Regions from separate parts of the Nakamurella flava genome, predicted to be linked through region 1. Evidence: riboswitches for the same ligand, from Rfam matches in the RefSeq annotation. Region 1 holds a riboswitch; the other holds the start of a gene.
What was found. A riboswitch is a leader RNA that binds a small molecule or an ion and turns the genes downstream of it on or off. The one in region 1 is predicted to bind cyclic di-AMP.
Positions count from the first base shown of each region.

Region 2: it holds a riboswitch for cyclic di-AMP, as region 1 does, so the genes downstream of both, FDO65_RS23030 (LysM peptidoglycan-binding domain-containing protein) here and FDO65_RS01765 (C40 family peptidase) in region 1, are expected to answer to the same signal.

Region 1 covers NZ_SZZH01000001.1:381,613-396,685, reverse strand. The annotation lists gene pknB (Stk1 family PASTA domain-containing Ser/Thr kinase) at 1-1,800, shown strand, start outside; gene FDO65_RS01820 (GNAT family N-acetyltransferase) at 1,841-2,488, shown strand; gene FDO65_RS01815 (class II 3-deoxy-7-phosphoheptulonate synthase) at 2,508-3,893, opposite strand; gene FDO65_RS01810 (polyadenylate-specific 3'-exoribonuclease AS) at 3,904-4,467, opposite strand; gene FDO65_RS01805 (lysophospholipid acyltransferase family protein) at 4,464-5,345, opposite strand; gene FDO65_RS01800 (alpha/beta hydrolase) at 5,587-6,351, shown strand; gene FDO65_RS01795 (hypothetical protein) at 6,348-7,121, shown strand; gene FDO65_RS01790 (ROK family protein) at 7,125-8,063, opposite strand; gene FDO65_RS01785 (winged helix-turn-helix domain-containing protein) at 8,281-8,805, opposite strand; gene FDO65_RS01780 (ArsA family ATPase) at 8,802-10,106, opposite strand; gene FDO65_RS01775 (SRPBCC family protein) at 10,103-10,540, opposite strand; gene FDO65_RS01770 (metallophosphoesterase family protein) at 10,650-11,498, opposite strand; gene FDO65_RS01765 (C40 family peptidase) at 11,521-12,819, opposite strand; cyclic di-AMP (ydaO/yuaA leader) riboswitch at 12,811-12,984, opposite strand; gene FDO65_RS01760 (glycosyltransferase family 4 protein) at 13,179-14,303, opposite strand; gene FDO65_RS01755 (C40 family peptidase) at 14,455-15,073, opposite strand, start outside.
Region 2 covers NZ_SZZH01000001.1:741,751-756,823, reverse strand. The annotation lists gene FDO65_RS03385 (MFS transporter) at 1-480, opposite strand, end outside; gene FDO65_RS03380 (LppX_LprAFG lipoprotein) at 477-1,238, opposite strand; gene FDO65_RS23030 (LysM peptidoglycan-binding domain-containing protein) at 1,426-2,226, opposite strand; cyclic di-AMP (ydaO/yuaA leader) riboswitch at 2,232-2,405, opposite strand; gene FDO65_RS03370 (glucose-1-phosphate adenylyltransferase family protein) at 2,939-4,162, shown strand; gene FDO65_RS03365 (DUF2252 domain-containing protein) at 4,303-5,661, shown strand; gene FDO65_RS03360 (hypothetical protein) at 6,312-6,626, shown strand; gene FDO65_RS03355 (adenylate/guanylate cyclase domain-containing protein) at 6,780-9,008, shown strand; gene FDO65_RS03350 (mechanosensitive ion channel family protein) at 9,005-10,462, shown strand; gene FDO65_RS03345 (DUF5709 domain-containing protein) at 10,537-10,989, opposite strand; gene FDO65_RS03340 (hypothetical protein) at 11,134-11,922, opposite strand; gene FDO65_RS03335 (NAD(P)/FAD-dependent oxidoreductase) at 11,928-13,319, opposite strand; gene FDO65_RS03330 (P1 family peptidase) at 13,490-14,683, opposite strand; gene panB (3-methyl-2-oxobutanoate hydroxymethyltransferase) at 14,694-15,073, opposite strand, start outside.

The DNA of each region.
Region 1 (15,073 bases):
CTGCTCGCCGCCCTCGCCGCCGCGCACGCGGCCGGACTGGTGCACCGCGACGTCAAACCTGAGAACGTCCTGATCTCCTCGACCGGCACGGTCAAGATCGCCGACTTCGGGCTCGTCCGGCCGCTGCACTCGGCCACCCTGGCCACCGGCGACGTCATCCTCGGCACGGTCGCCTACCTCGCGCCCGAACAGGTGGAGACCGGCGCCGCCGACCCCCGCACCGACGTGTACGCCGCCGGGATCGTGGCCTGGGAGATGCTGACCGGGCACCCGCCGTACGGGGGCGACACCCCGATGGCCGTCGCCTACGCCCACGTCCACCGGGACGTGCCGCCCCCCTCGACCGAGCCGGCCGGCACGCAGGTGCCGGCCACGCTGGACCGGCTGATCGTCGCCGCGACCCGACGCGACCCCGCGGCGCGCCCCCGGGACGCTGCCGCGTTCCTGCGTCAGCTGATCGCGGCCGCCGACGCCGACGGACTGCCCACCGTCGTCGTTCCGGCGCCCCGACGATCGGCCCCGCCCCCGGCCCCGGCGCCCTCCGATGCCGGCACGCCCGACCCGGCGACGTCCGCCGACGACGGCACCCGTGTCCTCCACGGCCCCCGTCCGACCCCGCCCGCCGGAGCGACCCGCCCGGGCCACGCCACGGTGGTCGGCGCGCCCGACCGATCGCTGCCCGACCCGGTCGACGAGACCGGTGCCGACGACAGCCCGCTCCCCGTGTCCCGCCGGCGCCGCGTCTGGGCGATCGCGCTGATCGCCGCCCTGGTGCTCGGGATGATCGCCGCGGCCGGCGGCTGGTGGTTCAGCGGTCGCTGGTCAGCGGCGCCCACGGTCGTCGGGCTGACCCAGTCGGCGGCCGAGAACGCCGTCCGGGACGCGGGTCTCACCCCCCGGGTGGTCAACCGGCACGACGACGCCGTGCCCTCCGGTCAGATCGCGGCCAGCGCGCCGACCGCCGGCGACCGGGTGCTCACCGGTTCCGAGGTGGAGCTGGACGTTTCCCTCGGGCGGCCGGTGGTCCCCGACGTCGCCGCCGGTACCCCGGTCGACATCGCCACCGCCGCCGTGTCCGGCGCGGATCTGACGCCGCGGACCGGCAGTCCGGCCTTCGACGACACCGCCCCGGCCGGCACGGTATTGCGGACCGACCCGACATCCGGCACCACGCTGACCGTCGGCGCCGACGTGACCCTCGTGCTGTCGGCCGGCCCGGCGCCGGTCGACGTCCCCGAGATCGCCGGCGACAGCGAGACCGACGCGGCCGCCACCCTTGTCTCGGCGGGTCTGCGGACCGGCACCGTCACCCGGCGCTTCGACGCCGACGTCGAGGCCGGCACGGTGCTCGACTCCACCCCGGCGCCCGGCGACCGCGCGCCGCGGGGGTCGGCGGTCGATCTCGTCGTCGCCCAGTCCCTCACCGTGCCCACCCTCCGCGGCACCGCGGTCGACACGGCCCGGACCGCCCTGGAACGGGACGGCTGGACGGTCACGGTGGGCACGCCGGTCTTCGACGCCGGTGTGAACGGCGGCAGCGTGGTCCGCTCCGACCTCCCGGCGGGCACCCGGGTCGACCCGCAGGCCGCCGCCATCTTCCTGGTGCCGTCCAACGCCGTCCAGGTTCCCGACCTCGACGGCCGATCGGTCGCCGACGCCCGCCGCATCGTCCAGCAACTCGGCCTGCAGTTCGAGGACACCACGTTCTTCGGCGGCGAGGGCGCGACCGTGTTCAGCCAGTCCCCGAACGCCGGGGGACGCGTGCCGCCCGGTGGGACGGTGTCGGTCGCCGCGACCTGAATTCAGGTCCGGTCGGGCCGGGACGTGATGAGGTGGGCCGATGAAGCCCGCCGAACTGCGCACCGCACGGCTGCTGTTACGGCCCTGGCGGCCGGACGACGCCGATCTGCTGTTCGACATCGTGCGGCGGCCGGAGGTGAACGGCTGGCTGGGATCCTCCCAGCGCAGCTGGACGCGGGAGCGCGTCCTCGAGGGCATCGCCGCCGACGCCCGGGACACCGGACTCGAACGGCGCTGGGCGATCGTGCCCGACGAGGTCGGACAGCCGGTCGGCTCGGCGATGATCGAGCGGTTCCCGCCGCTGCTGGACGAGACGGGGGACGTCCATCTGGGCTGGTACCTGCACCCCGATGCCCAGGGCCACGGGTGGGTCAGCGAGGCAGCGGCCGCGCTGCTGGCCCACGCCCTCGCGGCCGGCGAGCCTCGGGTGTGGGCGGTCATGTGGCCGCACAACACCGCATCGGCCGCGGTGGCGCGGCGGATCGGGCTGACCGACCTCGGCCGGCACGTCGAACCGTGGTTCGGCACCGTGAGGTACCCGCTGGGTCGGCTGTTCTGCCACTGGCGGCCCGGCGCCGAGCACCCGATGGCCGTCCACGCCCGGCTGGTGGCCGGCGTCGAACTGGCCGATCGGGACGACGAGCCACCGGTGGGCCCGGACGGGGCGCGCTACCCCGGCCCGCCCTGACCCACCGGTCGAGAACCGCTCAGCCGCGCAGCATCTCCGCGATGAGGAACGCCAGCTCCAGCGACTGCTGGGTGTTCAACCGCGGGTCGCAGGCCGTCTCGTAGCGACCGGCCAGGTCGGCGTCGGAGATCTGCTGCGCTCCGCCCAGGCACTCCGTGACGTCCTCGCCGGTCAGCTCCACGTGGATGCCGCCCGGGTGGGTGCCCAGCTCGTGGTGCACCTCGAAGAAGCCCTGCACCTCGTCGACGATGCGGTCGAAGTGGCGCGTCTTGTAGCCGGTCGACGCCTCGTGGGTGTTGCCGTGCATGGGGTCGCACTGCCAGATCACCTGGTGCCCGGAGGCCTGCACCTTCTCGATGATGGGCGGCAGCACGTCGCGGACCGCGCCGTTGCCCATCCGGGAGATCAGGGTCAGCCGGCCGGCCTGGCCGTGCGGGTCGAGCCGCTCGACGTACTCGACCGCCAGCTCGGGTGAGGTCGACGGGCCGATCTTCAGGCCGATCGGGTTCGACAGCGTCTCGGCGAACGCGATGTGCGCACCGTCCAGCTGGCGGGTGCGTTCGCCGATCCACAGGAAGTGGCCGGACAGGTCGTAGAGCCGGGGCTCGGACCGGGTGTCCAGGCGGAGCATGGCCCGCTCGTAGTCGAGCAGCAGCGCCTCGTGGGAGGAGAAGATCTCGACCTCGTGCAGGCTGTGGCTGTCGACCCCGCAGGCGGCCATGAAGCGCATCGCCCGGTCGATCTCGCCGGCCATCCGCTCGTACCGTTCGCCGGCCCGGGACTGGGCCACGAAGTCCTGGTTCCACTCGTGCACCGTCGCGAGATCGCCCGCGCCGGCGCCGGTGACGGCGCGGACCAGGTTCATCGCCGCGGACGAGTTCGCGTACGCCCGGATCATGTTGCCCGGGTCGGCGACCCGCGCCTCCGGGGTGGTGGCCAGCGAGTTGATGATGTCGCCGCGGTAGGACGGCAACCCGAGCGAGTCGGTGGCCGACGAGCGGGGCTTGGCGTACTGGCCGGCGATCCGGGCCACCTTGACCACCGGCAGCGAGGCACCGTAGGTCAGCACCACGGCCATTTGCAGAAGGGTGCGGATGTTCGCGCGGATGTGCGGTTCGGTGTTGTCGACGAACGTCTCGGCGCAGTCACCGCCCTGCAGCAGGAAGGCCTCACCGCGGGCGACCGCGGCCAGCTTGTCCGACAGCCGGTCCACCTCGTGGGGCACCGTCACCGGCGGCACCGCCTCGAGGATGGTCCGGACGGCCAGCACCTTCTCGGGATCCGGCCAGGCGGGCTGCTGCTGGGCGGGCCGGCTCAGGGCGTCGTCCAGGCGGCTGCGCAGGTCGGCGGGCAGCGGCGGCAGGGTGGGCAGAATGTCGCCCGGGATGTCGATGGTCCAACTCACGCCGGACAGCCTATGCGTCGCGCCCGGTCGCCGGTGACGCGAGCGTCTTCACACCGTCCTGGAGCACCCGCTGGGCGACCAGCCACCGGTCCCGGGCCAGCCGGGCGTCGGCCAGCGCGTCGTGCCGGTCGGATCCCGGGCCGGGGATGACGGGACACCCCGCGGCCTCCCAGTGCTGCCGGACCTCACGGGTCAACCGCGGGACGTCCCGGGGCAGCTCCGGCATGGTGCCCCACAGCTGGGCGAGCGCGACATGGTCGTAGGCGGCGAACCAGGCCCACAGTTCGACGGGCAGCCCAGGAGCGGTGAGGAACTCGTACAGGTCGTCGCGCAGTCGGCTTCGCGACCGCCAGGACTTGTCGGCCGGCGACGGCAGCTTGTCCAACACGTGCCGACGGACCCAGGCATTGGCCCGGTTGGGGTCGAACTCGGTGGAGACGGCGTAGAACTCCCGACCGTCCTCGGCGACGACACCGATCGAGATCAACTCGATGGTGCGGCCGTCCTCGATGAACTCGCAGTCGTAGAAGTACCGGGCGACCGGGCCGTCCGGAGTGCGGGGAGGCGGAGTCACCCGGCCTTGGTCCCCGGCAGACGGGTCACGGTGCCCGGGCCCCGACCCTCGAAACGGGAGGTGGTCGGCGAGGTGTCCGACGCAGTCCGGCCCGCCCGGGCCGCCTTCTTCGCGGCGCGACGCGCCTTGCGCGCGGCCCGGCCGGTGGGCTTGATCGGCGCCACCGCGGCGTGACCGGCGGGGCGACCGCTCTTCTTGGCCTCCTCCAGATCGGCCTTCACCTTGGCCGCGTACACGTCGACGTACTCCTGACCGGACAGCTCCATCAGGCGGTACATGATCTCGTCGGTCATCGACCGTTCGACGAACCGGTCCCCGGCCATCCCCTCGTACCGCGAGAAGTCCAGCGGCCGGCCGACGATCATCTGGATCTTCCCCGGCCGCCACATCTTGGCACCGATCGGGGCGACCCGGTCGGTGCCGATCATGGCGATCGGGACGACCGGCACCCCGGTCTCCAGCACCATCCGGGCCACGCCGGTCTTGCCCTTGTAGAGCCGACCGTCCGGGGAACGGGTGCCCTCGGGGTAGATGCCGAGCAACTCGCCCCGGTTGAGCAACCGGCTGCCGGTGTCCAGGGCGTCGCGGGCCGCGTTGGCCCCGCTGCGGTCGATCGGCACCTGACCCGCGCCACTGAAGAACATCTTCTTCAGGAAGCCCTTGACGCCCTTTTCGGTGAAGTACTCGGCCTTGGCCAGGTAGTACACGCGACGCTTGATGTACAGCGGGGTGAAGAAGGAGTCCGCCACCGACACGTGATTGCCGACCAGCACCGCTCCGCCGGAGGCGGGCACGTACTCGGCGCCCACCACCTTGCACGGGAAGAACAGCCGGAGCAGCGGTCCGAGCAGCACGTATTTGTAGAGGTTGTAGAGCACGCTGGCGCGCCTTCCGTCGGCGATCCCGGCCGGGCGGAGGGCACTCGCGGCCGGTGTTTGCGGTAACCGTACGCCGGTGGGGCGACTGCCGCCGCCTGCGACACCGGCACCCCGCGGGCACGTGGGACGATGAGGTCAGGATCGATGGTCCGGTCGGGACCGTCGTCCACCCCGCCGGGGCGCCGTCCCGCCGCTCGTCCCACCGTCCGGTCCACCCCGCGCCGCCGCCCAGGGAGCCCGCATGTCAGGTCCGTCGTCGGAGCCGTTCTCGGCTCCCGGCCACGGCGAGCACGCCGACGTCGGCGTCCTGCTCTGTCACGGGTTCCCCGGCACCCCCGGTTCGCTGCGCGCCTGGGCCGACCACCTGGCCGCCGCCGGCTACCAGGTCCGCCTGCCGTTGCTGCCCGGACACGGCACCCGCTGGCAGGACGCCAACCGCACCGGGTTCGACGACTGGCTGGCCACGGTCACCGCCGAGCTGCAGGACCTGACCACCCGCTGCCGGGCCGTCGTCGTCGTCGGCCTGTCCATGGGCGGCACGCTCACCCTCCGGCTGGCCGAGCTGTACCCGACGGCGATGGCCGGCATCGTGCTGGTCAACCCGTCGGTGATGACGCTGCGCAAGGACGCCGCCCTGCTCCCCCTGCTGCGCTGGGTGCTGCCGGCCTACCCGGGCATCGTCGGCAGCATCGCCAAACCGGGGGTCACCGAGCCCGGGTACCGGGTCATCCCCGTGCGGGCCATGTACTCGCTGTCCCGGGCCTGGCCGGTCGTCCGGGCCGACCTGCCGCGGGTCGTCGCGCCGACCCTGCTGCTGCACTCCCGGGTCGATCCGATCGTCGAACCCGAGAACGCCGAGGTGGTCCGGGACGGCGTCGGGTCCGCCGACGTCACGACCGTGGTCCTGGAGAACAGCCTGCACGTGGCCACCATGGACTTCGACGCCGACCTGATCTTCGCCACGGCCGACGAATTCATCGCCCGGGTCACGGCGGTGCGATCGTGACCGTCGCCCCCGAACCCCCCGAACCCCCCGAGGACCCGCGGGAGCCGAACCGGCCCGACGGCCCGGACGACGCCGACCCGACACCGGGCGCCGACGCCCCCGGCGACGGACGGTCGGGTGCGGCGCGTTCGCTGTCCGATGACGACGTCGACGCCCTGTTCGGCGGCATCGTCGCCGGTCTGGAGCCGTCGATGCGCTGGGGGCTGCGCCGGTCCGACGCGGTGCCCGACGACCCCGACCCGGCGACCGGCGGGGCGGCCCAGGACCACGGCGCCCCCGGCCCGACGGTCACCCCCGGGGCAGCCGGCGACGCGGACGCCGCCGACCCCCAGACGACGGCGGCGCACGAACGGGACCGGCGGGCCGACCGCGAGGCCCTGGAACGGGAGCTCACCCGACGGGAACGGGAGCGGCGGGCTCACGAACGGGCCCAGCGGCGCGAGTTCCGGCGGGTCGAGCGGGAGGCCGAGCTGGCCGCGTTCGAGGCCCACGAGGCCGAGGTCAAGGCGGCCCGCGACGCCGATCAGGAACATTTCGAGCCACCGGAGCCGCCGCCGGTCCCCCGCCCCCGCGGCCGCACCGTGGCCGCGCTGCTCTGCCTGGTCGCCGGCGTCGTCCTGCTGGTGCGCCCCGGCCTGCTGACCCTGGCGTCCGACGCGGCGCTGGTGCTGTCCGTCCTGCTGCTCTTCGGCGGGGCCGGGCTCCTGGTGTGGGGGCTGCGCTCCCGCCGTGACGGCGGCGACGATCCGGACGACGGCGCGATCGTCTGACCGCTAGCCGGTGACCGCGGCCGCCTGCAGGGCGGCGCCGATGACGGCCGCCCGATCGCCGAAGCGGGCCAGCTCGATCCGCGGCAGCGGGCGGTGCCCGGCCCCGGTGATGAGTGTCCCGAACTGGGAGACCGCCAGCGGCAGGAACATCCCCGCCGCGCTCGACACGCCGCCGCCGATGACGATGGCCTCGGGGTCGAGCACGTCGGTCACCAGGGACAACCCGGTGGCCAGCCACCGGCCCAGGTCGTCCATCGCGGCCAACGCGGCCGGGTCCTGCTCGGTGGCGGCGATCGCGACCATGGTGCCGGTGAGCGCCGCCGGGTCGCCCTCGCACAGGCGCCACAGCACCGGCGCCTCACCCGTGGCCATGAACTCGCGGGCGGTGTCGGCCAACGCGGTGCCCGAGCAGTACCGCTCCCAGCAGCCCTTCTTGCCGCACGGGCACGGCCGGCCCCCCGGCACCACCGTCAGATGGCCGAGTTCCGGGGCGACCCCGAAAGCACCACGGTAGAGGCGCCCGTCGATGATCAGCCCCGCGCCGATGCCGGTGCCGAGCGCGATGAGCAGCGCGATCGGCGATCCCGCGGCGGCGCCCAGCCGGTACTCGGCCCAGGCCGCGGCGTTGACGTCGTGCTCCATGACGACGGGCAGGCCGACCCGCTCGCTGATCCGGCGGGGTACGTCGGCGTCCCGCCAGGCCAGGTGCGGGGCGAACATGACCCGCTGCCGATCGGCCGAGATGAACCCGGCCACGGCCAGCCCGGCCGCGCTGATCGGCATGGTCGCCGACAACTTGCCGATGAGTGTCACCAGGAGGTCCTCGGTCTCCCGCTCGGTCCGCGGCGTGCGGTCGCGCAGGGAGGTCAGGACCTCACCGTCCGACGAGACGATCGCGGCGCGGACCGAGGTCCCGCCGATGTCGATGCCGATCGTGGCCATGGGTCTCCTGGTGACGCGGGTGCGGTGCCGGTCGGCCGGCCTGGCGGCCGATGGACACCGGTCGAGGTGGAGCTCGGTCGGGGTGGGGCGGCGGTGCGAGCGTCACCGGTGGGGCGAAACGCTCCGATCAGTGTGCGGGACGAACCCGCCCCGGCCTGCCATCCACCCCACGGGGCACCCCGGTGGGCGGCGGAACCGGCGGTGACCGGTCGCCGGGTCACGAGATGTCGATGCGTTGCAATCCGGTCGGACGGGCGGGGCGATCGCCGGGGACCCGGTTCTCCCGGGATCCGGTGGTGTCGGCGGACGCCGGTCCGGGCCGCTCGTCGGGCCCGCCGGAGCGCGCCCCGCCCTCCGCGGCCGGCGAGGGGGCGGACCCGTCGGCGGGCAGCAGCGTGCGGAGGGCCCGGATCACCGTCAGCGCCCCGTCGACCACCCGGGCGGTCACCTCGGGGTGCTCGCCCCGCACCGCGGCCAGCAGCCGGCACACCGGGCATCCGGTACAGGGGGCCCCGGGGACGGCGCCGCATTCGGGGCAGGCCCGGGCGGTGCCGCTGCCGGGCACCGGTCGGCGCCCGGCATCCCCGTCGGCCAGCCGGTCCTGGGTGCGGGCCTGCTCCGACTGCCAGGCCTGCAGCTTGTCCTCCACCGCGCCCAGCAGCAGAGCGGCCTCCTCGACCAGCGGTCCCACGGAGGCGTGCACCTGTGACCGGTCACCGGCCGGCGGGGTCGCTCCGGTCACGCGCCGACCAGACGGTCCGCCGGGCGGTCGTCGTCCGACCGGGTCTGGCTGACCAGACCCGACGGCGACCCGCCGTCGGTCTCCGACAGGACCCGCGCCCGCAGGGTTGCCGGCCACAGGTCGGGGTCGGCGACGAACTCGACCAGCAGTCGGCCGCCGTCGAAGCGAGCCCCACCCACGGTGCAACGCCGCAGCACCGACGGGAGCGCCATCCGGCGCCGCACGTCCCCCACGGTGACGACCAGATCGTCACCGGACCGGGACAGCGCGAGATCGCCCTTGTCGACCAACGGCAGGGGCAGGGCGAGCTGGTACCGGCCGTCCGCGCCCTCGACCTGGATGTGGGTGGGCTCGGTCGTGCGGGCCAGCGGGTCGTCGGCGGCGAAGATCTCGTCGGCCAGTTCGGCCAGCGCGGCCACGCCGACGGGCTCCCGGGCCACCATCGGCACCCGGCGCACCGTCAGACCGGCGAACGACTCCCGGACGTGCACCAGCGCCTCCCGCTGCGCGGCCCGCTGGCCCCGGAGGAACTCGCCGCCGGCCTTCGGGGGGAGCACCCGGTTGATGGTCGCGCCCTCGACGGTGAAGCCGTGCAGCGACAACGCGGTGAACAGGCGCCGCGCCTCGGCGATGACGACCCGTTCCGGGGTGAGCACCAGCCGGATGCCGGTGACCTGCGGGTCGGCCAGCAGGGCGCGAGCGGCCATCAGCTCGGTGAGCAGTTCCCCCACCGCGTCCCGGACGGCGGCGCTGGGCGCGGATCCCGGGACCCCGGTGAACGTGGCCGCCAGGCTGCGCAGCATCCGCTGCGGCGCACCGAGCAGACGCCCGGCATAGAAGCCGATGGTCTCCGGCAGGGCCAGCAGCCGCAGGGTCTCGCCGGTCGGGGCGCAGTCGACCACGATCACGTCGAACCGGCCGGACGCGGCCAGCCGCCGCAGTTCGAGCAGGGCGACGACCTCCTCGGCCCCCGGCAGCACCGTCAGTTCCTCGGCCTGCACCTCGGCCATCCCCCGGGCGGCGAGCACGCCGACCAGGTACGCGCGGATCTGCGCCCAGCTCTCCTCGAACCGGTGGCGGGTGTCGACCTGGGCGGCCCACAGGTCCGGTTGACCGGGCACCGGCTCCGGGTCGCCACTGACGGGCACGTCGAGGACGTCGGCCACCGAGTGCGCGGGATCGGTCGACAGCAGCAGGGTGCGCAGGCCCCGACGGGCACAGGCCACCGCGGTGGCGCAGGACACGGTCGTCTTGCCCACTCCACCCTTGCCGGTGTGCAGGACGACCCGCAGGCCGCTCACCCCTTCTCGACCCGCTTCCGCAGCTCCTTGAGCGCGGTGTCCATGATGACCCGCTCGGCCTTGCGGCGGAGCATGCCGATCATCGGGACGAGCAGGTCGACCTCGAGCGAGTAGGCGACCTCGGTCCCGTCCGGCACGGGCGTGAGCACGTAGGAGCCGTGCTGCGCCTTCTGCATCTGACCGGACACGAGGTCCCAGGCCACGGTGCGGCCGTCCGCCGCCCACTGGTACGCCAGTTCGTAGGTGTCCTTGAGCATCCCGGCGTCGACGCTGAACTTCACGCGCCTGGCGCGGCCGCCCTCCCCGGGGTCGGTGATCTCGACCCGCTTGATCGACCCCACCCACTCCGGGTACGCCTCGAAGTCGGCGATCACGTCCATGATCGCGTCGGGGGCGGCGTCCATCGTCAACGACTGCGTCGAGGGTGTGCCCATGACCGGAAAGGCTACCCAGGTCGGGACCGGTCGGCTGCCCCGGCCGGAGCCCGGAGGGCCGGTCGTGACGCATTTCTCGCCCCGGCCGATGACGACCGCGGCAGTGTCGTCAACGCCGCGGCAGCCGGGTGAGGTCCACCTCGAAGGCGCGGGGGAAGCGCTGGAAATGCCCGACGTTGACGCATTCCGTGCGGCCGCGTCGCTGCCGGCGGGCCAGGGGCTGGTGGACGTGCCCGAAGACCGACAGGGTCGGCTGGTGCTCGTCGATCGCTTCGAGCAGCCCCGGCCCACTGGACTCGAGCCGGGCGGGCACGGTGTCGTAGCGCAGCGGTATGAGATCGGGCGGCAGATGCGAGCAGAGGATGTCGACCGCACCCACCGCCGCCACCGCGGCCCGGTACTCGGCGGCCGGCCGCACCAGCGGCCGCCAGACCCGCGGGGACCCGTCGGCGATCGTCGCGCGTTCCCGCACCCCGGCGGCATCGCCGCCACCAGGGACGTCCCGACCGGCACCGCCGGCGACGAAACCCAGCCGGTGGCCGGCGATCTCGACGACCTCGGAATCCAGGTACGGCAGCTCGTCGCCGGCCACCGCGTTCCACGCCTCGGCCACGTCGACGTTGCCCAGGGTCAGCAGTACGTCCGGTCCGATGGCCGCCAGCACCGAGCGGTAGAGCTCCGAGACGGTCTCGGACAGCACCCCGATGGGGTCGTCCAGGCTCAGCCACAGGTCGTTGTTGTACTGCCGCAGCTCCGGGAAGCGGCCCGCCGACCGCAGTTCCACGAACGGCAGCACCCGCTCCGCGCCGAAGATGCGACCGAGGATGCCCCGCGACGGTTCGTGGTAGTCGACGTAATCGACGAGATCCCCGAGCACGACGAGCTGCTCGGCGGAGCGGGCCACCTCGGCCAGTCCGTCGATGTTGCCGTGGACGTCCGAGACGAAGGAGAGCCGCACCGGCCCACGGTAACCCGGCGGATCAGCGGTTGACGGCGTGTCCGGTCGGATTCGGGCCGGCCGCGGCGAGCGGGACGACCTTGATCGGCACCCCCGGCATGGACGCGTGCAGGACCTTGCCGTCGCCGACGTACATGCCGACGTGGCTGACCGGTGAGTAGAAGGTGACGAGGTCACCGGGCTGCAGTTGCTCCAGGGGGATCTGCCGCAACCCGTCGGCCTGCGCGGCGCTGTTTCGCGGGATGGTCACCCCGGCCTGCTGCCACGCCCACAGCATGAGGCCGGAACAGTCGAACGTGTCGGGCCCGACGGCTCCCCACACGTAGGGCAGACCCTGCCGGCTGAGAGCGGCCGTGACGGCGATGCCGGCCTGGGTGCTCGGGGCGTGCTGCGCGGCCCAGACGGAGAAGTCGGCCCCGGTGTCGGCCGGGGCGGTCGCGTCGGCCAGGTCGTCGCCGACGATGCCGGCCCGGGACCGCTGGGCGGCCTGCTGCGACTGGCGGGTGGCGGAATCGGACGAGGCGTTGGCCGCGGTGGCGGCGGCCTCGGCCGCGGCGGCGGCCGCGTTAACGTCGGAACTGGACAGCTGCGCGTAGGCCAGCTGATAGCTGGTGATCTCGGCATGCAGGGCGGCCTGCTGGGTGTCCAGATCGGCCCGGGCAGCGGCGGCGGCGGCGGTCGCGGCGTCGGCGGCGTCCTGGGCGCGCTGCGCCTCGTCCTGGGCGGCCTGGGCCTGGGCCCGGGCGGTGGTGGCGGCCTGTCGGGCCACCAGGGCCTGATCGAGCGTCTCGCGCTGGTCGGCGGCGATGACGGCCAGCGACGACGCCTTGTCCAGGTAGTCCTCCGGCGAACCGGCGGTCAGCAGCGCGGAGAGCTCGTCCAGTCGGGCGCCGCGGTAGCTCGCGTTGGCGAAGGCACTGACCTCGGCCTGGTACCGGGCCACGACCGCGTCGGCCGCGGAGACCTGCTGGTCGGCGGCGGCGGTGGCGGCCGCCGCGGACTGCACGGCGGTGGCCTTCGTCGCGGCCTCGGCCTGCGCGGCGGTGACGGCGGCATCCGCGGCCAGCACCTGCTCGTTGAACGTCTCGGACCGGCGGGCCGCGTCCAGCCACGCCTGCTTGGCGGCGTCCGCGCTGGTCGGCAGAGCCGGCCCCGCCTCCTGGGCGGCCGGCGCGGGCTGGGCCGGAGCGGCGTCCTCAGCGGCGGCGACGGGAGCGACGGCGACCAACGCCAGCGCGGCGGCGGCGACCGCGGCGGCGACGACCTGAACGCGGGCAGCCGGAAGCCCGGTGCGGCGGAACGACAACGAACGGCCTTTCATCCCTGCCGCCTACCGGGTGAGCTGACGGGTTCGGACGAGGATGTGTCCTACCCCGGTCCCGGCCCGAACGGACGGCGGCGCCGCGCTCGAACGGGTCACGACCGGGGATTCACCCCAGGGGAACGTGGTTCCCCGGTTCGGGGCTCCGGCAGGCGGGCCGTCGACCGGGAGAGCGACGAGGACCACCCGGGAGGACCCGATTCGGCGGGATGCCGACGGATCGCCCACGCGATCGGGACGCCGACATCACAGAAAGATTACAAGCGGGCGACATTCCAGGGCAATGTCCAGTGACCAGGTGTGAGGGCGTTCACCGGTGGGAACTTGACCGCACTCGATCGAGGCCGGACGAAGTCACCCTAACCCGACAGCAGATCGGCCAGTCGTCGGCCGGAACGGTCCCAGTTCCACGCGTCGCAGACCCAGGCGCGGCCGGCTCGGCCCCAGCGCTGCCGACGTTCCGGGTCGTTCAGCAGGCCCGCCAATTCGCGGGCCACCTCCGTCGGCCGGCGTCCGTCGACGACCACTCCCGTCCGTCCGGGTCGCACCGTCTCCGGGGCACCCCCCGAGTCGCCGGCCAGCACCGGCAGGCCGGTGGCCGAGGCCTCGAGGAAGACGATGCCGAGGCCCTCGACATCCAGTCCCGCGCCCCGCGTCCGGCACGGCATCGCGAAGGCATCACCGGCCGCGTAATGGGCCGCGAGCTCTGCGGCCGGGACCATGCCGGCGAACACCACCCGATCGCTCACCGCATGATGCCGAGCCAGGCGGGCCAGCCGCCCCGCGTCCGGGCCGTCCCCCACCACCAGCAGACGCACGTCCGGGACCTGGTCGGCGACGGCGGGCAACGCCCGCAGCAGCACGTCCTGCCCCTTGCGGGGAACCAGCCGCGAGACGCAGACGACGACGGGCCGCTCACCCAGCCCGTAGCGGGTGCGGACCGCCCGGGCAGCGTCCGGGTCGGGCCGGAAGCGGTCGGTCACCACTCCCGGGGGTAGATACTCCAGGGCCGCCTGGGGTCCGAGCGCGGCGCTGATGCGGCGCCGGGCGAACTCGCTGACGTAGGTGACGACGTCGTTGCCGCGGCCGATCGCCCGCAGCGCCTGGCGCGCCCCCGGGACCATGGCCCACCCGACCTCGTGGCCGTGGGTGCTGGCGACCGTCCGCACGATGCCCTCGGACCGCAGCCGCGGGGCCAGCAGCGCCAGGGGCGCGGCCGCCCCGAACCACAGCGCCTGCACCCGGTGCTCGCGCACGAGTTCGGCGGCCCGCTTCCGCACGTCCACGCCGGGCAGCAGCAGCCCACCGGGGTGGCGGATCACCGGGAACGGTTGCCGGGCATCGAATTCCGCGTCGCCGGGAAAGCTGGGGGCGTACACGACGAGAGAGTCGGCGGGCAGCCGGTGCGCGAGAGTGATGACGTACGACTGGATCCCGCCGGTTCGCGGCGGGAAGTCGTTGGTGATCAGCAGAGTTCGCCGCACGGTGAGACGTCCCGAGCCCTTCCGGTGTCGAACCGGCGTCACCCGGTGAGTAAGCCCGCCGCGCCCGGCCCCAGGAGGATCCCTGGGAGAAAGCCTGATCGCCGGCCCGGAGTTCCGGACCGGCGATCAGGATATGTCGTGCGAGGCTCGGTCAGCCGGTGACGCGGTGGCCGGTGGCGTTCGGGCCGGCGCCGTTCACCGAGGTGACATAGACCGGCTTGGTCTCGGTCGAGGCGTGCACGACCTGGCCGTTGCCGATGTACATGGCGACGTGGCTGACCGGCGAGTAGTAGGTGACGAGGTCACCCGGCTGCAGCTGGTCCAGCGGGACGCTGGGCAGACCGGCCTGGGCCGACGACGTGCGCGGGATCGTGACGCCCGCCTGCGCCCAGGCCCAGGAGGTCAGGCCCGAGCAGTCGAACGAGTTCGGGCCGGCGGCGCCGTAGACGTAGGGCGATCCGACCTTCGACAGGGCGGCGGCGACGGCCGCGGCACCCTTGGAGCTGCCTGCCGGCACCGCGGCGGGGGCCGACGAGGTCGGCGCGGCGCTCGAGCTGGAGGAACGCGACGGGGTGTCGGCGGAATCGTCCGACACCAACGTGCGGGACCGGTTGGCGGCGGCAGGCGCCTGGGCCGGAGCCGCCGCCTCGCTGGTGGTCGGGGCGGGAGCAGCGGCGGCCGCAGCCTCGGCGGCGGCGCGGTTGGCGGCCTCATTGGCCGCCTGCGCGGCGGCCTCGGCGGCCGCCCGCTCCTGCTCGGACAGGCTGTTG
Region 2 (15,073 bases), 360 kb from region 1:
GGCACCGACGAGCCCGAGGCCCACCGTCCTTCGGCGACCGGTACGGAGATCGGCGACCAGGGCCATCGTCACGGGAAGGAGCGCTCCCCCGGCGATGCCCTGGACCAGTCGACCGGTCACCACCAGGCCCACCGAGTCGGCCAGCGCGGTGACGGTCGATCCCACGGCGAAGGCCAGCAGTGCGGCCTGCAGGACGGTCCGTCGCCCCCAGCGGTCCGACAGCGCGCCCAGCAGGGGCATGGCCGCGACGTAGCCGAGCAGGTATCCGGAGACGATGGGCGTGGCCCGCTCCAGTCGGTTCACCGGGATTCCGAGATCACCGATCATCTCGACGAGCAGACCGACCACGACATAGGCGTCGAGCGCGCCGAGCAGGACCGCCGCACCGGCGGCGCCGATGGCCCACCGGGACCGCGCCCGCGACGGCGGGGCCGATGCGCGATCCGGGCCGGACGGACTTGCCGGACCCGGGTGGCTCAAGACGGGACGGTGACGTCGACGGGCGCGTTCAGGTCGGTCAGGTCGACGGTCACCGACGCCGGCTGCCCCCCGGTGAGCGACTGGTCGGTGACGTCGAAGCGGGCCGAGGTCAAGGTGTTCCCGGACGCGGCGACCGTGAAGGTGCCGTTGACGTCGGACTGCAGACCCGGGACCAGCGCGGCGGCCACGGCCTGCGGAACGGTCGCGGTGACGACGCTGGCGGAGCCGTCCGAGGAGGCCAGGGTCGGCGCGGAGGCCTTGGCCAGGACATTCGCGACCCCGCGGGCGGGGTCCAGGATGGCCGACGGATCGTACAGCGACCCGGTGGCCGAGGCCGGCACCTCGACGAACCCGCCGGTCGGGCCCTTGATGAACAGGCGCTTCTCCTTGAGGACGAACTGCGCCTCGATGAGCTGGCCGAACTGGGAGATGGTGGCCGTGCCCTTGGCGTCCCCGCCCCGGGTCAGGTCACCGTCGGCCTTGCTGATGGTGACGCCCTGAATCGTCCCGTCGACGGCGAGGGTGAAGTGGGCGGTGTCGACACCGGCCATCGCGGTGGACGACGCGGCCAGGATGGCCGCGGGGTCGGTGGGCCGGTCCGGCGGTGGGCTGCTGTTCGACCCGGAGCAGGCGGACAGCGCCAGTCCGAGCGCCAGGGTCAGGGCGACGACCGAACGACGCGCCCGGGAGAGCGCACCGGACGAGCGCTGGATGTGGTCTCCCCCGACGCGGACAGTGGCGGCCTCCGCGGTGATCATGCGGGGATCGTAACCGGCGGCGGGGTACGGGATCGGTCGAATTGCCCGGTCTCTCGGGGGACCCGGAAACGCCGAACGGGGGTGTCGGACACCCTGCGGTGTCCGACACCCCCGTTCGGGATGTCACTGGCTCACGAGCTCGGCCGTGCGAACGTGTCGCTGCCCCGGGCTACCCGGGACGTCCGACTCAGCCGAGACGGAGGACCTGACCCGGGTAGATCAGGTTCGGGTCGGAGATGACGTCGGAGTTGGCCGAGTACAGGGCCTCCCAGCCACCGGAGACGCCCTGGGCCTGAGCGATCAGGTACAGGGTGTCGCCCGACTGCACGGTGTAGGTGCCGTCGGCGGCGCTGCTCCACGAGGTGGCCTCGTCGTCCGAGGACCACGAGGAGGAGGAGGAGCTGCTGTCGTCGTTGCTCCACGACGAGGACGAGGAGGACTCGTCGTTGTCGTAGTTCTTCTTCTTGGCCGGCGCGCTGTACGAGCTGCTGTCGTCGTCGTTGCTCTCGTAGCTGCGGCTGCGGTTGGCCGAGCTGCTGGAGGACGAGTCGTCCGAGCTGCTGGAGCTGGAGGACGAGGACGAAGACGACTTCGCAGCGGTCTTGGAGGTGTCGGCCGGCTCCTGGCCGCCGGCACCGGCGCAGGCCCAGGCGCCCCAGCCCTGGCCGGCGAGGGTCTTCTCGGCGACGGCGATCTGCTGGTCCTTGGTGGCCAGATCGGCACGGGCGGCGTAGTCCTGGCCGCCGTAGGCGTCCCAGGTGGACTGCGAGAACTGCAGGCCGCCGTAGTAGCCGTTGCCGGTGTTGATCGACCAGTTGTTGGTGCTCTCGCAGTTGGCGACGGCATCCCAGGTCGACTCGGGGGCGGCGTTGGCGGTGCCGACCAGGCCGAGGGCCGAGACGCCGGCGACGGCGCCGACGGCGGCGCTGCGGAGGGCCCAGACGCGGGTACGGGAGGTGGCGCGGTGACGAGCGGTGGTACGAGACATGAAGAATCTTCCCCTAGCTGCGCCTGCGAGGTGAGCTGTCGGGTTCGGGCAGCCCGGAGCGCAAGCTCCGGACGTGGAGGGGATTGCCCGTCCGGCGTGAGCCGGATTCACCCCAAGACCGGCGAACTGCCTGCCGGCCAAAGTTGGTTTCCCCGTCGCTGTCCAAGCCTTTCCTGTTTCGGTCGGATCTCCTGGCCCAAAGTGGACAGCGCTCGGCGCGGCGGGCAGGAGCAGACTGCGGCGGTCTCAGAGGCATGCCCTGCGACCGATGACAACCATACAAATCGGCTGGGAAAACACCAGAGGCCCAGTTCACAGATCACGGAGCGGTAACGATCAAGTAACTGTCCAGCATTCGACCATTTCCGCTGCTGATGGGGGTCACCGAGGGTCCGCTGGGGCCTTCGCGGTACCCCTTGTGGCGGCGGTAGTTTCACTCATTCGGGCGACCGGGTGACCGCTGATTTTTCTCGATTTCACCCAGCTCCTGAACAGCGACCCCACAGGTTCACTGCGACAGAGCAGTGACCGCCGTCACGTGACATCGCCGTCCTGGTCACCGGTGTCGACCAGCCCGACCACTGCCGGCGAGGGGACATCCGCCCGTGCGCGACCACCGACCGGCCGACGCTCCCCGGCGGTCCGAGGCTCTGCCGCATCACGAGCTCGACGACCCACCGTGATCGGGCACTCCCCCGACGGGTACGGCAGGATGGCTCTGACCATGGCCGTCACCCCCCGCTCCCGCGTCCTGTGTCTCGTCCTCGCTGGTGGACGGGGGTCCCGCCTGGGGGCCCTGACCACCGGTCGGGCCAAACCGTCCCTGCCGGTCGGCGGGCACTACCGGCTGATCGACATCTCTCTGTCGAACGCCGCCCACAGTGGCCTGTCCGACGTCTGGGTCCTGCAGCAGTACGAACCGCATCTGCTCAACGAGCACCTTGCCGGCGGTCGTCCATGGGATCTGGACCGGACGCGCGGCGGGTTCCGCACCCTGCCGCCGTTCGAGGGGCACGACCGCGACGGTTTCGCCAGCGGCAATGCCGACGCGCTCGCCCGGAACTGGCCGCTCATCGACGCCTTCGATCCGGACATCCTGCTGGTGTGCAGTGCCGACCATCTGGAGCGGCACGATTTCCGCAACGCCATCGCCGCCCACCAGGACTCCGACGCGGACGTCACCGTCATCACCACCGAACTCCCCCGCGGCACCGACTGCTCGCGGTACCTCGTCGTCCAGGGCGACGGTCACCGGGTGCGGGAGGTCGACTACAAGCCGGAACGCCCGCGCGGCCGTCTGATCGGCACCGAGGTATTCCTGTACCGACCGCACCGCCTGGCCGAGACCCTGCGCGACCTGAGAGAAGAAGGCGGTGACCTCGGGGACTACGGCGACCGCCTCATCCCCCGGATGCTGGAGACCAGCACCGTGACCGAACACCGGCACGAAGGTCACTGGCGCGATCTCGGCACCCCGGAGGCGTACCTGGACGGTCAGCTGGAACTGTTGCGTCCGCGTCCCCCGCTGCGCCTGGACGACCCGGACTGGCCGATGCTGACCTCGATGCCGGTCCGCGGACCGGCCCGCATCGACCGGTCGGCCGATCTGGACCAGGCGTGGATCTCCCCCGGAGCCCATGTCGCCGGCACCGTGGTCCACTCCATCATCGGCCCGGGGGTCACTGTCGAACGCGGAGCGACCGTACGGCACAGTGTCGTCATGGCCGACGCCGTCATCCGCCGGGACGCCACCGTGGCGCGCGCCGTCGTCGCTGAACAGGCGATCATCGGGTCGCGCGCGACGATCGGCGCCCCCCAGGCGCGGCGACCGGTGCTCGTCGGTGCCCGTCGCCGCGTCGCCGCCGGACGATCCCTGACCGCCGGTGAACAGCTCGAACCGAACAGTCCCCGCGACCTCTGGAGTTCCGTCCGGTGAACGACCTGCCGCCCTTCGCGCCCGATACCGAGCCGGCCACGGAACCGTCCGGACCCGTTCCGACGGCGACGGCCGGGACGACGAACGGACGAACCGGCCACGTCGTCCTCGCCACCGCCGACAGCGAGGCGTTCGGCAGCCTGCGGCGACGGCCCACCTCGCGGCAGGACCGCTATCGGATGGGGAAGGAGCTGCGGCACCGGGTCCCGCGGTCCTCGTTGGCCGACTGGACGCCGCCGGACGGCCGCCCGGATCCGGTCGAGCAGATCCGGGAGTCGCACCAGGGTCGGCTCGACTGGCTGATCCCCATCCGGGTCGGGCGGATGACCGCCTCGCCCTACGGCTTCCTTCGGGGGACCGCCGTGGTCATGGCCCGCGACGTCGCCGGCCTACCGGCCACCGGTATCACCCCGGTAATCTGCGGCGACTCGCACCTGGGCAACTTCGGCTTCTACGCCTCGCCCGAACGGGATCTGGTCATCGACCTCAACGACTTCGACGAGGCCCACCCGGGTGGCTGGGAATGGGACCTGCGGCGTCTGGTGGCCAGCATCTGGGTCGCCGGGCGCCACAACGGCGCCTCGGAGGGGCAGTGCGAGGCGGGTGTCCGGGCCTGTGTCGCCGCCTACCGGCAGGAGGTGCGCGAACTGGCCGAGATGCCGTTGCTCATGCGCTCCTACCAGCGCCTGGACGTCGACCATCTGTCCGAGTCGACCTCCCACGCCCAGCTGCGGGCCGAGATCCGGCGGGCGGTCCGGCAGGCCCGCACCCGCACGAGCGACCGGGCGCTGCCCCGGTTCACCCGCGAGCACGAGGGTCGACGGCGGATCGTCGAGGAGCCGCCGCTCATCACCCGGGTGCGGGACGCCGAGCGGGAGATGCTGGCCGATGCCCTCGACGGGTACCTCGACACCCTCGCGCCGCACTGGCGACGCGCCCTCGGGGGCTACACGCTCGTCGACATCGCCCACAAGGTCGTCGGCGTGGGCAGTGTGGGCCTGCGCGCCTATGTCGCCCTGCTGGAGGGATCCAACCCGGACGACGTCGTGTTCCTCCAGCTCAAGCAGGCCCGACGGTCCGTGCTGGCCCAGTACGTGCACGGGGAATCGGCCTGGCACGACCACCAGGGGCAGCGGGTCGTCGAGTACCAGCAGGCCCTGCAGACGGTCAGCGACCCCCTGTTGGGATGGGCGTCGACGGCCGACGGTCTGCAGTACTACGTGCGGCAGTTCCGCAACATGAAGGGCACCGTCGCGCTCGATTCCATCGACGGATCCGCGCTGGCCGACTACGCCGGCATCGTCGGACACCTGCTCGCCAAGGGCCACGCGCGGACCAGTGGGGCGTCGATGATCGCCGGCTACGTCGGGCAGTCCCAGCGGTTGGACGACGCCCTCGTGACGTTCGCGCGGCTCTACGCCGATCAGACCGAGGCCGACCACGCCGCGCTGGTGAAGGCGGTCATGCGCGGCGAGATGCCGGTGGAACGCGGGCTCTGAGCCGCGTCCGGCGACGGACCGGTGCAACCGGCCCAGAACGTGGACAACCCCCGAGCCTTGTCCGTTCCGCACTCCGGTGAGTGGAGGTCCGGGCCGACTGGACACGGTCGGCGGCTCGGGGGTCGGCTGACTGTCCGGTGATGGCCAGACCGTGATCTCCGCCGGTGTGCCGGAGCAGTTCTGACCTGACGCGGGTCGACGGCCTAGCGGCCAGCCACCTCACGAGTCCATGACGTCTTCAACGTTGGACCACCTCCTCTCCCGTGTACCGACAACGCTACGCACGACCCCGGGAGGCGGCAACCACATTTTCGTTCCCTCTTTCGGGCGGTCCGCCACCGCATTCGCCGCAGCGGATGACCGGGTCGGAGAGGCCTTTTCGGTCGCCGCGCGTCATCGTCGCCCGCCCGGGCGGGTCCCCGCCATCCCCCGCCTGGGGCACCCGTCGCGGTACCGGCCCCGACCCGATCCGAGAGCTGTTCTGTCGGACGGTATATCGCTCTCGTGGCGGGCGGCGGCAGTCACCATCCGCGAGCCCGAAAGTGGCTAGCGCCCGGCCCTTTCGGGCAATTCTCGCCAGCGACATCCGGTCGTACCGTGGCGGAACCACAATAGGAGCGCCCCACCGGCGCACCAGGGGAGGAAACACCATGGGGTTCGACGATCTGCTCGACAAGGCCAAGGATCTGCTCGGGGGCGCCGAGAACAAGGCCGACGAGGCCGCCGGCGCGGCCGGTGACGCGGTGGCCGCCGCCAAGGACGGCGCGACGGACGTGGCCGCGGCCGCGTCGGAGAAGGCGGAAGCCGCCGCCGAGGAGTCCAAGGGCCTCATCGACAAGGCCAAGGAGATCCTGAGCGACGACAAGATCGACAGCATCGCCAACGCGATCAAGGACAAGACCCCGGACCAGATCGACTCCATCGTCGACGCGGTCGCCGGGCGGGCCAAGACGCTCAACGACTGACGACCTCACCTCGCACCGCGGCGCCCCGGGATCCCGATCCCGGGGCGCCGTCGCGTCCGCCGACGGTGACCTCGTGTTCAGTAGCTGTCAGTAGTTAATGTGTGACATTGAGTATCGAGTCCCGGGGGGTCGGGACAGTGCGAGGGGGTACCCATGGCGGTGACCGACGTCGGAAACCCGGCGGCGACGCAGACCAGCGTTCCACCGACGATCGGGCCACCGCCGGCGAAGGAGGCCGCGGCGGCGGGACCGCCGCCACCCGCCCTCCGGCCGCGCCGACGTTTCGGCCTGGGCATCCAGTCCAAACTGCTGCTGATGCTGCTGGCCGTGAGCGTGCTGTCCGCCGCGGTCGTCGGCCTGATCGGGTACCGCTCCGGCAGCGAGTCGATCCGCCAGGCGGCGTTCGACCGGTTGACCGAGGTCCGGCAGTCCCGCACCGCCGCCATCACCGACCTGTTCGACCGGATTCAGGGCGAAGCGGTCGTGCTGACGCGGGGCACGACCGCGGTCGAGGCGGTGACCTCGTTCAACAATGGCTTCGCCGAGCTCAACGCCCGCCCGGCCGACCCGGCCGACACCCAGACCGTCGACTCCTGGTATGCGAACGCCTTCGCGCCCAAGCTCGCCGAGGAGACCGGTGAGGCCTCGGACCCGCAGACCTTCCAGCCGACCAGCGCCGCCCAGACCTACCTGCAGGCCCGATACACCGTCCCGGCCGGCGACGACTACGACGCCTCCCTGGCCGTCGACGACGCCGGCGACGGCAGCTCGTGGTCGGCGGCCAACGCGACCTTCCAGGACTACTTCCGGCAGTCGATCAACCGTCTCGGATACGACGACGCCCTGCTGCTGAACACCGACGGCGACGTCGTCTACTCCGCCTACAAGTCCGCCGACCTCGGCACCAACGTCCTGACCGGACCGCTCAACGAGTCCAACCTGTCGACCGCCTACCGGGCGGCGATGCGGGCCACCTCACCGGACTTCGTCGACATCACCGACTTCGAGTTTTACGCGCCCTACTACGGTCAGCCGGTCGCCTGGGCGGTCTCCCCGGTCGCCCGCGACGGGGTCACCATCGGGGTCCTGGCCCTGCAGTTGCCGAAACAGCTCATCAACAAGGTGATGACCAACCAGGACCGGTGGACGCAGGACGGACTCGGCTCCACCGGCGAGACGTATTTGGCCGGGCCGGATCTCACGATGCGGTCGATCTCGCGCATGCTCGTCGAGAACCCGTCCGAGTACGTCACGCGGGCGGTCGACGCGGCCACCCCCCGCGCGGTCGCCGAACACGCCGTCCGGATCAACGACACGATCCTGCTGCAACCCACCCGTACCGAGGCCGTCCGTCAGGGGTTGACCGGACGCACCGGAACCATCGTCGACACCGAATATCTCGGCGACGAGGCCCTGGTCGCCTATGCGCCGATCACCATCGGCGACCTGCAGTGGGTCATCGTCGCCAAACTCGACACCTCCGAGGCGTTCGCCCCGGTCGACGACTTCACCCGCAACCTGGCGCTGTCCACGGCTGCGATCATCTTCGTGGTCTGTCTGGCCTCCCTGCTGCTCGCGCAGATCTTCTCCCGGCCGGTCCGGCGACTCGTCACCGGCGTGAACCGGGTCGCCACCGGCGATCTCGACGCCCGGGTGGACGTCAACACCCGCGACGAGTTCGGTGACCTGGCCACCGCTTTCAACGACATGGGCCGTAGCCTGCGCACCAAGCAACAGCTGCTCGACGAGCAGATGGCCGAGAACGACCGGCTGCTGCACACCCTGATGCCCGAGCAGGTCGCCCGGCGCTACCGGGACGGCGAGCAGACCATCGCCGAGGACCACACCGGGGTCTCCGTCATCTACGCCGACGTCCTGGGCTACGAGGCGTTCACCTCCGGCATGCCGTCGGAACGGTCGCTGGAACTGCTCAACTCGCTAGTCCGCGGGTTCGACGAGGCCGCGCAGCGGCTGGGGATCGAACGGGTACGGACCCTGCGCGACGGTTACCTGGCCAGCTGCGGCCTCCAGGTGCCGCGGGTCGACAACGAACGACGCACCGTCGAGTTCGCCCTCGAGATGGCCGCTGTGGTGCGGCGCTTCAACCTGCAGCACGGCGCCTCGCTCAACCTCCGCGCCGGCATCGACACCGGGCCGGTCACCAGCGGTCTCATCGGCCGCACCAGTGTCATGTACGACATGTGGGGCGACGCCGTCAGTCTCGCGTTCCGGCTGCAGGACCGGCACGGCGAGTCGGGCATCTTCGTCACCGAACGGGTGCGGGAACGGCTCGTCGGCATGCAGGACTTCGCGCCCGCCGGCACCGTCGAGACCCAGGACGGCACGCAGTCGGTCTGGAAGCTGCAGGTGTCCACCTCATGACCGGGCTGACCGATCAGCCGTGGTTCTGGTGGACGGTCGGCATCGTCGTCGGACTGCCCATCGCCCTGTTCGTGCTCAGCGAGCTGCTGACCGCCCTGCAGCGGACGGGCAGCCCGCTGGCCAAACCGGTGGCGCTGGTCCGCAACTGGGTGGTCCCCGCGGCGGCCCTCTTCCTGCTGCTGACCCGGGCGGCCGACGTGTCCGTCGAGGTCACCTGGGTCCGCATCGTCGCGACGATCTTCGGGTTCATGCTGCTGCTGGCCATCCTGGCCGCGCTGAACGTCGCCCTGTTCACCAACGCCGGCCAGGGCACCTGGCGGGACCGGATGCCGTCGATCTTCGTCGACATCGTCCGTCTCGTCCTGGTCATCACCGGACTCGGGCTGATCTTCTCGTACGTCTGGGACGCCGACGTCGCCGGCCTCTTCACCTTCCTCGGTGTCAGCTCGGTGGTCCTGGGTTTCGCACTCCAGGGGGCCGTCGGCTCCATCATCTCCGGGCTGCTGCTGTTGTTCGAACAGCCGTTCAAGCTGGGCGACTGGTTGGAGGCGGGCGGCAGCCGCGGCCGGGTGGTCGAGGTGAACTGGCGGGCCGTGCACATCGACACCGGTCACGGCATCGAGGTCACTCCGAACGCCTCGCTGGCCGGCGCCTCCTTCGTCAACCTCAGCCGACCGGTCGGCCCGCCGGCCGCGCTGATCGAGACGTCGTTCCCGATCCAGGACCCGCCCGACCAGGTGGTGCGGCTGCTCAACGAGGTCGCCGGGGGCGTGCCCACCCTGCACCCCGAGGCCCGTCCGACGTCCGCCCACACCGCCAGCCGCACCTTCCAGACCCGCATTCCCATCCTGTCCCCGGCCGACGCCGGGGCGACCGAGGCGACGTTCCGGCGGTGGCTCTGGTACGCCGCCCGGCGGGCCGGGCTGCACCTCGACGGCGCCGACGACGAGCTGGGCCCGCCGGCGGTCAGCGCGGCGATGGCCCAGGCCGCCCGTCAGTTCCGCCTGACCTCCGACGACCAGGAGCAGCTGTCGGGACAGGCCCGCATGGAGCGTTACGGCGTCGGCGAGACGGTGCAGGCGGAAGGCAGCGTGCCCGACGCACTCCGGTTCATCGTCGGCGGGAGCTGCCAGCTGTGGGTGCGATCAGCGGGGGGCGTCATACCGATCGCCCTGCTCGGGTCTGGTGAGTACCTCGGCCAGACCGCCCTGACCCGGGAGCCCGTCACCGCCGCGGCCACCGTCACCGAGGAGTTGACCGTCCTACGCCTGCCCACCGCCGAGCTGGGCGACTATCTCGAGCACCATCCGGCGTTGGCTCGCGAACTGGGAGAGGCCATCGAGATCCGGCGGCAACGGGTCCGCGCAGCCCTGGCCGACGCCCAGAAGCCATCCGGCCCGGGAGCCATGGACCCCGGATCGTCACCCCGGGTGGGTGCGCCGCTCGCCCGGTGAACGGGGCGACGCAGGACGAACAGGGGCCGGGACACCGGGTGCGAGTGGCACCCGGTGTCCCGGCCCCTGTCGGGTCAGTCCTCGTACTGCTCGTCCGGGATGACGTGCACGGCGGCCTCCTCGGCGCTGGCTCCGGCACCGTCGATACCGACATCCTCAGCCACGAGATCCTTCTCGACGTCATTCCAGCCGTCACTCTCGTCGTCGACCAGCCGCCCGGACCGCCGATCGCCGACCTGGCCACCGCTCTCGTCGAACAGGTTGTCCGGCTCTTCGCGGTCCCACACCTCGGGGGTCTCGGCGGACAGCAACTCGTCGAGACTGGCGCCAGCCTCCTCCTCGGCCGGAGTCGGCACGTCGATCTTGGGGTCGCGGTCCGGCGGGTCGTAGCCCTCGTCCAGCTGGTCGGCCAACCCGGTGCGGTTCAGGGTGTCGCCCTCGGTCAGCTGTGAGGCGACGCCGTCATGGCCGTCGGTGTCCGACCCCGGCATGGTCTCGTCGATCTCACCGTCGAACTCTCTGGTCACTGCGGTCCTTCCCGGCCGGTCCGGCCCCTGTCACGTCGCGCGTCGTCCGTGGGGCCCACGAATCGTCCCCACCGTAGACGTGTGCCCCACGACCGGCCGGTCTACGCGCCGACCTGACCAGGGCCGGGCCGGGCCGACGTGGAGCTACGCGCCCACCAGGAAGGCCAGGGTGGCCACCGCCAGGCAGACCCACAGCACACCGGCCGCCACTGCGCAGACGACCGTGAGGACCGCGATCCCCCGGATCCGTCCCGGCGTCAGCGGGGCGATCTCGTCCGCCCCGAGCAGTTCGTCGACCACCCCGGTCAGCTGGACGCCACGCCACATCCCGCGCAGCAGGCGCAGGCCGCGCGACCCCCGCACAGCCCGACCGGCGGCTCGGCCGGCCACCCGCGCACCGCTGCCGGCGAGGTTGGCGGTCACCCGATCGGCGATGTCCCGGCCCTGCAGCACCCGGGTCAGCGCGGCGATCAGCCGCTCCCGGTCGGCCACCGTGGCCAGCAACTGGCGCTGACGCCGTCGGAGCCAGGCGCCGATCCCCAGACCGACTGCGGCCAGCACCGTCCAGAACCAGTCGGCCGGACCCGGTCGCCACCAGGCCACCACGAGGAGCAGCACCGCGGGCGCGGCCAGCGCCACCAGGACGAGGGTCAGCAGCACCCCGACCGCGCGGACGATCGGCGTGACCGCGGTGACCACCCCGGCCACCGACGCGTCCCGGGCCACCACGGCGGCGTGGGCGACCCGACGTCCGGTACGGGCGACGCGACCGGCCGGTGGATCGGCCACCTTCTCCGGTGGAGCGGACGGGGGGACCGCGATCTCGGCTGCTCCCGAGGTCCCGCCCGGCGTCACCGGTGGCGCCTCACCGGCGGCATCCGCCGACCGGCCAGGGGCCGCGTCGGCGGACGGCTCGTCGGGGGACGCCGCCATCGGCGTCAGCGGGCGACCGACTGCGGATCGGTCTGCGCCTTCTCCGCCGCCTCGTAGACCGCGCGGTGCTGCTCGTCCAACCGCAACTGCGGCTCGAACACCGGGACGTCCCCGACGATCGGGTTGGTGCGACGGGAGGGAGCGAAGTACTTGGTCGCGAGGTTGACCAGGGTGGCCAGCCGGTTCCGGTTGCCGAGCAGCATGACGATGTGGATGAACATCCAGGCGATCCAGGCCGGAGTGCCCGTGAGCTTGAGGGTCCGGCCCTTCATCAGCTGGATGTCGGCGACCGCAGCCCGGCGTCCGACCGTGGCCATGGTGCCCTTGTCGTGGTAGTGGAACGCCGTGGTCGGCCGGCCGGCCATCAGGGCTGCGATCTGCCGACCGGCATGCTTGCCGCCCTGCAGCGCCGGCTGCGCCAACTGCGGGAGGGGCTCCGGCAGCAACGCGACGTCGCCGACGGCGAAGACATTCGGCAGACCCTGCACCCGCAGGTCCTCGCCCACGACGATCCGGCCGCCACGCCCCTGGGGAACGCCCCAGTCGGCGACCGCCTTGGGCACAGTGATGCCGGTCGCCCAGATGGTGATGCCGGCCTTGAGGAACTCCTGCTCCTCGGAGTCCTTCGACCCGAGCAGCACGCCGTCCTCCCGGACCTCGGCCACCGACGTGTTCAGCCGCAGCTCCACGCCGCGTTCCCGCAGCGCCCGCGCGGCGAACTGCTGCAGCGACGGCGCGAACGGGCCCAGCACCTTGTCGGTCATCTCGACCAGCACGATGTGCGTGCGACGCGGGTCGAGCTCGGGGTAGATGGCGGCCATCGCGTCGTTGCGCAACTCGGCCAGCGCACCGGCCATCTCGACCCCGGTCGGACCGGCCCCGACCACCACGATGGCCAGGTCCTCGTTCGAGTTCGAGGCGGCCGCGTGTTCCAGGTTGGTGAAGATCTCGTCGCGCAGACGCAACGCCTGCGCGCGGGTGTAGATGGCCCGGGAGTTCTCCGCCGCACCGGTGACGCCGAAGTAGTTCGTCGTCGCTCCGGTGGCGATGATCAGGTAGTCGTAGTGCATGTCGCCGCCCTCGGCGAACGTGATCAACTGCTCGGCCGGATCGATGCCGGCGATCTCCCCCTGCCGGAACGACAGGTTGCGCTGCGACATCCGCACCGACCGCAGGAAGAAGGTCACGTCACCGGGATTCAGACCGGCAGTGGCCACCTGGTACAGCAGCGGATAGAACGAGTTGTAGGTGTTGCGGTCGACCAGGGTGATGTCGACGTCGGCGGACCGCAACGAGCGCACCGCGGCGAGACCGGCGAACCCACCGCCCAGGATGACCACGTGGGGTCGGCGGCGGGCGGAACGCGGCGCGCGGGACGGGCTCGAAGGCTGGTTCATGAGGAACTCCCTGACCGGTGGTTCGCCGCGGCGGACGACGGACGACTGGGCGATGGACGGGTGACCCGAACCCGACGCCGACGGCGGGTCGATGACCCGGGGCAGACCCGGGTCCGGGTGTGACGAACTCCCCGGGACTGTACCGGCCGGGGGACGGTCCGTGAGCGGGGTCACCCCTGCCGGACGGGCGACGACGCGCTCTGCGGCTCCGCGAGGTCCCGCCAGGCGGGCCACCCGCCGGCCGCCGTGGTCGTGCCGACGGCGTCAAGGATGCCGCGGGTGACCGCTCGGGCGACCACATCGGCTGCGGCCGTGAGGATCTCGTTGAAGCGCAGCAGGTCCGGCGCCGCGCGGTCGCCAGTGGACAGCCCGAACACCACGTCGCCGTCGAACAGGGTGTGCACCGGGTTCACCGAGCGCACCATCCCGCCGTGCCCGACCGATGCCAGCTTCGTGCACTGCGCCTTGGTCAGCGTGGCGTCGGTGGCGACCACCACCAGCGTGGTGTGCCGGCCAGGACCGGCACCGCCACTGGCGAACGTGCTCATCGGAGGACGCCCGCGGACCACCGAGGACACCACCTCCCGCAGCGCGTCCACGCCCGCGGCCGACGACGGCCGCAGCAACTCCTCCGGGGACCGGTCCCCCACCGCCGTGCGCAGATCGTCGGGCAGATCGGCGGTCAGGAGATGCCGGGCCCCCCACAACACCCCCGTGCGCGGATCGATCGGTGAACCGAAGGCGTTGATCGCCGCGACCGCGGCCACCGTCACCGCCGACTCGCCCGGCGCGGCGGCCGGGACGATTTGGGACGCCTCGGCCAGCCCGCCCTTGAGGCCGCCGGCCACCGCCCCGGTGCCGGCCCCCCGCCGGCTGCCCGCGGCCGCTGCATCGACCGGCCCACGGGACTGACCGAGGGCGTCCAGCAGCGCCGCCCGCCCGAACTCGGCGGTCGGCCGGGCAGCCGGATCGCCGCCGCGACCGAGGTCGAACAACACCGCCCCGGGGACCAGCGGGACCACGCCGGCCGCACCGACCGGCACCCCGATCCCCCGGAGGGCCAACTCGTCCATGACGCCCAGGCAGGCGGCCGTCCCGAAGGCGCTGCCGCCGGTCAGCACGATCGCCGAGATCCGCTCGGCCGCCGCGGTCGGGTCCAGCAGGTCCGTCTCGTGGGTGCCGGGGCCGCCGCCGCGTACGTCGATACCGGCGATCAGCCCGGCCGGCGGGCCGGTCACGACCGTCGTCCCCGTCAGGTACCCGTCACCGATGCGGGTGTGGTGACCGAGCCGTAAGCCCGCCACGTCGGCCAGGCCGTTCGTCGGGCCCGCCGTCGGCGCACCCTCCGTAAGGGACAGGGTCATGATCGGGACGTCAGGCCCACAGTGAGGCGAGATCGTCGAAGCGCGAGGCGATCTCACCTCGACGAGCCCGGTAGAGGGCGAACTCGTCCGCGTCCATGCCGTAGCCGTGTTCGGGCCCCGGGAAGACGCCGCGACGGACCTCGTCGGCGTACGCGGCGACACCTGCGTTCATCTCGTCCTGCAGGTCGGCGTAACGGCGGACGAACTTGGCCCCGACACCCTCCCGGATGCCGAGCAGGTCGTGGAAGACCAGCACCTGACCGTCGGCGCCGGCACCGGCACCGATCCCGATGACCGGGATGCGCATCACCGACATCAGGTCGTCGGTCAGCACGCTCGGCACCGCCTCGAAGACGATCGCCACGCACCCGGCGGCCTGCAGGTCGAGCG